2 regions of the Streptomyces sp. NPDC102437 genome follow, and region 1 is predicted to be linked to the other one. Evidence: riboswitches for the same ligand, from Rfam matches in the RefSeq annotation. Region 1 holds a riboswitch; the other holds the start of a gene.
What was found. Region 1 has a riboswitch for cyclic di-AMP ahead of ACIRJP_RS18090 (transglycosylase family protein). Riboswitches for the same ligand answer to the same signal wherever they lie in the genome.
Positions count from the first base shown of each region.

Region 2: it holds a riboswitch for cyclic di-AMP, as region 1 does, so the genes downstream of both, ACIRJP_RS26235 (transglycosylase SLT domain-containing protein) here and ACIRJP_RS18090 (transglycosylase family protein) in region 1, are expected to answer to the same signal.

Region 1 is NZ_JBIWKI010000012.1:229,698-233,095, forward strand. It holds gene ACIRJP_RS18080 (cytochrome P450) at 1-450, shown strand, start outside; gene ACIRJP_RS18085 (transglycosylase family protein) at 556-1,494, shown strand; cyclic di-AMP (ydaO/yuaA leader) riboswitch at 1,794-1,964, shown strand; gene ACIRJP_RS18090 (transglycosylase family protein) at 1,968-2,738, shown strand; gene eno (phosphopyruvate hydratase) at 3,028-3,398, shown strand, end outside.
Region 2 is NZ_JBIWKI010000022.1:46,588-49,985, forward strand. It holds partial or broken gene ACIRJP_RS26230 (FAD-dependent monooxygenase) at 1-798, shown strand, start outside; gene ACIRJP_RS26235 (transglycosylase SLT domain-containing protein) at 844-1,335, opposite strand; cyclic di-AMP (ydaO/yuaA leader) riboswitch at 1,340-1,493, opposite strand; partial or broken gene ACIRJP_RS26240 (ABC-F family ATP-binding cassette domain-containing protein) at 2,056-3,398, shown strand, end outside.

The sequences.
Region 1 (3,398 bases):
GAGAGCGGGCTGCTGGAGACCGGGGTCGAGGAACTGCTGCGGTACGACGGCCCGGTGGAACTGGCCACCTGGCGGTTCGCCACCGAACCGCTGACGCTCGGCGGACAGGACATCGCGGCCGGGGACCCGGTACTCGTGGTGCTCGCCGCGGCCGACCGCGACCCGGAGCGTTTCGAGGATCCCGACACGCTGGACCTCGCACGGCGTGACAATCAGCACCTCGGGTACGGGCACGGCATCCACTACTGCCTGGGCGCGCCGCTCGCCCGGCTGGAGGGGCAGACCGCGCTCGCCACGCTCCTGAACCGCCTTCCGGACCTGCGGCTTGCGGTGGAATCTGCCGATTTGCGGTGGCGTGGCGGACTCATCATGCGCGGACTGCGCACGCTTCCCGTGGAGTTCACCCCCGGGTCCGCCCACGTGAAAAGTGACACACCGTCAACTCTGTGACTTTCACGTGATCTGCGCTGCATCGACTTGTGACTCCCGTTCGAACCCGACTAGGTTCACCGTTCGACTCATCAGCCACACGTCAGCTACCCGGAAGGCAACCCCATGGGCTCCGCGAACGGCAAACACCGTCGCCCCCGTCAGGCACCCGCCATCGTCGTCGCCGCGGGCGTGACCGGATCGGCCATCGCCATCCCGCTGCTCGGCGCGTCCGGTGCCCACGCGGCCGACGCCACGACCTGGGACCGGGTGGCCGAGTGCGAGAGCGGCGGCGCGTGGAGTGCCGACTTCGGAAACGGCTACTACGGCGGCCTCCAGTTCTCGCAGGAGACCTGGAAGGCGTACGGCGGTGAGGCGTACGCGGAGCGCGCCGACCTCGCCAGCCGGGCGCAGCAGATAGAGGTGGCCGAGAAGGTGCTGGGCGACCGGGGCCCGCGGGCCTGGCCCAGCTGCGCGGTCATCTCCGGCCTGGCCGTGGGCGGGACGCTGCCGGGGGTGGACCCGGGCTCGGTGCCTGCCGACGACCCGGCCGGGAGCGAGAAGCCGGCTGACGACGCGTCGGCGGACCCGTCGGGCGACGCCACGCCGTCCGGCAGCGCCTCGGACAGTACGGACGCCGTGGACGGCGCGGACGGCTCGGAGGGGTCCGGCAAGCCGTCGGGGAAGAGCTCGTCGTCCCCGAAGCCCTCGGCCTCGACCGCCCCGTCCCCCGGATCGCCCGCCTCGCCCGACGTGTCCAGCGGCACGGGCGGCAAGCACCGCGGCGCGCCGGCTGCCGAGAAGGGGCGGAGCGCGGACGCCGACGGCCGCGAGTCGGGCCGTCACGCCTCGCGCGGCGGCAAGGACGCGCGCGACACGGCCGCACCGGCCGCCGACGGCACGTACACCGTCCACGCCGGCGACAACCTCTGGTCGATTGCTGACGCACAGAAGGTTCCCGGCGGCTGGCCCGCGCTCTACGAGGCCAACAAGGCTGCCGTCGGCGCCGACCCGGACCTCATCCTCCCTGGCCAGAGCCTCGATCTCGACGTGAAGGCCAAGTGAGGGAAGTCTGATAATCGACTAAAAGCGCCCCAAAAACTGGGCTAGTTCAGGGACCTATGTCCACTTATGCGTAAGTGAGACATGGGTCTCTTTGCGTCAACTGGCGTGTCGCGTTCGGGGAGCCCTTCGCATCGCGTCCCACCTGCGGAAACGACAGTTCTTCAGATGCGAGTAAGGGACGATTGTCCGATGTGTCCATCTTTGAATGTGAGGGTTGCGTATGTTTACGGTCTGAACCGCTCGCACCGCGGGCCCCGTCGACCGTCACGCCGAATCCTGCCGTCGGTCGAAGGGAACAGACGCGTAAAGCGCCGTAGGCAGGAGCGGGGGACCCAGGTAAGCGCCGACCCGATCGTCGAAAGACGCATCAGGACCGGCTTGGGGTGAAGTCGCGTGCTAGGACGTGCGACCGGGCAACTCACTTGGCCCGAACCCGACAGCTCACCTCGTAGGCGTCGGTGAGGAGAAGTTCCATGCTGCTTTCCAGCAAGGGCAAGCACCGCCGCCCGTCCAAGGCTGTCCGCATCGCCACGCTCGCCGGTGTTGCCGGTGCCGCAGTCGCCGTGCCCCTGATGGGCGCGACCGCCGCCTCCGCCGCCTCCGTCGCCACCTGGGACGCCGTCGCCCAGTGCGAGTCCGGTGGCAACTGGTCCATCAACACCGGTAACGGCTACTACGGCGGTCTGCAGTTCTCGCAGTCCAGCTGGGCCGCCGCCGGCGGTACGCAGTACGCCCCCCGCGCCGACCTGGCCACCAAGGCCCAGCAGATCGCCACCGCCGAGAAGCTCCTCGACATGCAGGGCCCCGGTGCCTGGGGCTGCGCCGGCGCCGGCAACCTGACAAACGACGGCGTCGACCCGGGCGTCAACACCGGCTCGTCCTCGAACTCCTCCTCCAACTCGACCGCGAGCTCCGGCGCCTCCGAGCAGCAGAGCGCCCCGGCCGCCCCGAAGCAGCAGGTCCAGCCGAAGCCGGCCGAGCGCACCGAGGCCCCCGCCGCCTCCCGCTCGGACCGCACCACCGCCCCGCAGGCCGAGTCGAAGAAGACCGTCACCACGCCGACCGGCGAGAAGGTCAAGAAGGGCGACGGCGAGTACAAGGTCGTCTCCGGCGACTCGCTGAGCAAGATCGCCGCCGACCACGAGGTCAAGGGCGGCTGGCAGAAGCTGTTCGAGCTGAACAAGGACATCGTCAAGGACGCCGACCTGATCTACCCGGGTCAGCAGCTGCACCTGACGAAGTAGTCGCGGCTCGCTCCTCCCCGAGTGCCACCCCGGCCCGGCGCGCATTCCCCCGTATGCGCCCGGCCGGGGTGCTGCCGTTCGTGCTCCGGGGAGCGGCGGACCGTTCAACTGTTGTAGTTACTGATCGGTAAAAATCTGACCGTTTGTCCGGCAATGTGTTCCCCCGGGTCCTTTTTCGTCCCAGGGGTCGGGCGGTCGGCCGACTGATCGGGCCGGGCCGGTTAGGCTCTTGTCGCAAGGCCAAAGCGACCCTGCACAACCAGCGTCATATCCCAGAAGGAGATGCCTCGTGCCGTCCATCGACGTCGTCGTAGCCCGGGAAATCCTCGACTCCCGCGGAAACCCCACGGTCGAGGTAGAGGTCGGCCTCGACGACGGCAGCACGGGCCGTGCTGCCGTTCCGTCCGGCGCCTCCACCGGTGCGTTCGAGGCCATTGAGCTTCGCGACGGTGACCCCAACCGCTACCAGGGCAAGGGCGTCGAGAAGGCCGTCCTCGCCGTGATCGAGCAGATCGGCCCGGAGCTCGTCGGCTACGACGCCACCGAGCAGCGGCTGATCGACCAGGCGATGTTCGACCTGGACGCCACCGAGAACAAGGGCTCGCTCGGCGCCAACGCCATCCTCGGCGTCTCGCTGGCCGTCGCCCACGCCGCGTCCGA
Region 2 (3,398 bases), on a different contig from region 1:
TCATCGGGGCCGAGGTGACGTCCGTCGACCGGTCCGACGCCTCGCGGGTGCGACCGGCCGCCGGTGACACCCGGCTGGAGGCGGAGCTGGTCGTGGCCGTCGGCGGGATCGGCAGCCGGTTGCGCGGCCTGCTCTTCCCGGGACATCCCCCGTCCGGCCCACAGCGGCTCGACGGTGCTGCGCGCCATCACCGAGTCGCCGGTCGACCTGCGTGCCGACTTCGAGCTGACCTGGGGACCGGGGGCCGAGTTCGGCCGCATCGCCTTCGCCGACGGCAGGGCCGAGTGGCACGCGGTGCTCAACGCTCCCGCCGGTGTGCGCCATCCCGACCCGCTCGCGGAGGTCCGCCGCCGGTTCGACGGCTGGCACGACCCGATTCCCGCCCTGCCGGCGGCGACCCGGCCCGATGCCGTCCTGCACCATGACGTCCACGAACTGGTCGTCCCGCTTCCCTTCTACGTGGTGGGCCGGGTGGCACTGCTCGGCGATGCCGCGCACGCCATGACCCCGAATCTCGGCCAGGGGGCCTGCCAGGCACTGGAGGACGCGGCGACACTGGCCGCCGCAGTGTCCGGCGAAGCGACCGTCGAGTCGGCGCTCGGCAGCTACGACGCGGAGCGCCGACCCCGCAGCCAGTCGGTCGCGCGGGCCGCGCGGCAGGCCGGCCGGATGGGCCAGCAGCTGTCCCACCCGGCGGCCGTCGCGCTGCGCAACGCGGCGATGCGTCTCGCGCCGTCCCGTGTCACGGTCCGCACGATCCTCCGCCACACCGACTGGACACCCCCGAGGCTGGGCTGACCTCGGGACGGGGCACCCGGCGGTGCGGCGGCGGTGTCGCGTACGTCAGTAGGCCCCGAAGACGTTGTCGATGGAGCCGTACCTGGCGGCCGCGTAGTTGCACGCTGCCGTGATGTTGGCGACCGGGTCGTAGCTGTCCGTCGAGGTCCCGGGCACGTGGTAGGCCCGGAACGTCGGATCGATGATCTGGAGGAGACCCTTGGACGGCGTCCCGGCGGCGGCGTTCGAGTCCCAGTTGTTGATTGCCCGGGGGTTGCCGGACGACTCGCGCATGATGTTGCGGTGGATGCTGTCGTAGCTGCCGGGGATGTTGTGCTCGGCCATGACGGCCAGCGACTCCTTGATCCAGCCGTCCAGATCGTTGGTGTACGTCGCGGACTGCGCGGCCGGTGCGGCGGCGGACTGTGCCGGAGCCGCCGAGGCGGTGTGGGCACCGAGCAGCGGCAGCAGGAGCGCGGCGGCGCCGGTGCCCACGGCTATGAAACCGCGGGTCAGCGGGGTGGACTTGCGACGACGGTACGTACCCGTTGCGGACATGGTGGATTCCTCTCCGTCGCCTGCGGGGTGAGCTGTCGGGTTCAGGCTGGAGATGCCTGGCCGCACGCGAGCGCGGCTCCACCCCGAGCCGTTCCGGATTCCGGACCGGCGGCTTACCTGGGTCCCCCGCTCCTGCCGTGCATGGGTGGTCGGATGGTCGGACGGCGGCAGGATTCGGCGTTCCGTCCGGATTGACGGTGACCGTAGGCGAGAAGAGCCGAACGGGACAAGACCCCAATTTCCGAATGCAATTCGCCCACAAGATCGATTAACGGGAATTTCGGTAATCCACCTCACACCGCACGACCCGCTCCCCTTGCGCGGAAAGGGAACCGGCTCACGGGGCACGGCACCCCCCGGGCCCAACGTGACTCGCGCCACGAATTCACAAAAGCGGGCATTTCGCCCAGTGATCGCCAAGACCCGGTGACATTGCCTTTCCGCCCCCCGGTCGTTACAGTTTCGATGTCCTGTTATCTCCGATTGAGGTGGACGTTGCGCATCTGAGGTTCGCGAACATCACGCCGTACGGCTTTCCCCGTACGCCCGTCACGCAGTAGCAGTGCTTCGCACTGCCCGTGACCCCGCGTGGATGCGACCTCGGTGCATGAGCCGTCCTTCGCTCTTCAGGACCGCCGCACCTCCTTCCGCTGCCCGGTCGCCGCGTGGTGCTCGCATACGAAGCCCCCTTCACTGCGCTTGCGAATGCGAGGAACACTCATGGCGACACCCACCACCCCCCACGCCTCCCTCACCTGCTCGGCCCTGACCTTCCGGTGGCCGGACGGCACCACCGTCCTCGATGGTCTCTCGCTCAGCATCGGCCGGGGGCGCGTAGGGCTCGTCGGCGCCAACGGTGCGGGCAAGTCCACCCTGCTGCGGCTGCTCGCCGGTCAACTGCGCCCGTCCCAGGGGTCGGTGACCGTCGGCGGCAGTCTCGCCCACCTTCCGCAGAACATCACCCTCGACACCACACTGCGGGTGGACCGGGCCCTGGGCATCGCCGAGCGGCGCGACGCGCTGCGCGCCATCGAGGCCGGCGACGTCGACGAGAAGCACTTCGAGACGGTCGGCGACGACTGGGACGTCGAGGAACGGGCCCTGGCGACACTGGGATCGCTCGGTCTCGGCGGCATCGAACTCGACCGCGCCGTGGGGCAGTTGTCCGGAGGGGAGACCATCCTGCTCCGGCTGGCCGCGCTGCTGCTGGAGCACCCCGACGTCCTGCTCCTGGACGAGCCCACCAACAACCTCGACGTGTTCGCGCGCCGCAGGCTCTACGAAGCCGTCGACTCCTGGCGCTCGGGCGTACTGGTCGTGGTCAGCCACGACCGGGAACTGCTGGAGCGCGTAGACCGCATCGCCGAGCTCCGCACCGGTTCGGTGAACTGGTACGGCGGTGGCTGGTCGGCGTACGAGGAGGCCGTGGCCGCCGAACAGGAGGCCGCCGGCGGATGTTGCGGGCCGCCGAGGCCGATGTGCGCCGCCAGAAGCGTGAACTGGAGGAGACACAGGCGAAGCTGGCCCGGCGCCAGAGGAACGGCCGGAAGGCGGAGGCCGAGGGCGGCCTCCCGAAGATCCTGGCGGGCCGCCGGAAGCGATCGGCACAGGAGTCTGCGGGCAGGCTTCGCGGCGTCCACGAGGAGCGCCTCGGCGAGGCGCTCGAACGCCTGGAGGAGGCCGCCGACGCGATCCGCGACGACGCCGGGATCCGCGTGAGCCTCCCGCACACGGCGGTGCCCACCGGGCGCACCGTGCTGAGTCTGAACGGGCTGCGCCCCGGTTCGGGGGGCTGCGCGAGGGAACCCTCCAGGTGAACGGGCCGGAGCGCATCGCGCTCGTCGGCCGCAACGGCGCCGGTAAGACGACGCTGCTGCGCACGCTCACCGGTGAGCTGGCCCCGTTGTCGGGCGATGCCAGGACCTTCGTACCGGCGCGGTACCTACCGCAGCGGCTCGATGTGCTGGACGACAAACTGAGCGTCGCGGCGAACGTGGCCCGGATGGCGCCCGGTGTCACCGACAACCACATCCGCGCCCAGCTCGCGCGCTTCCTCTTCCAGG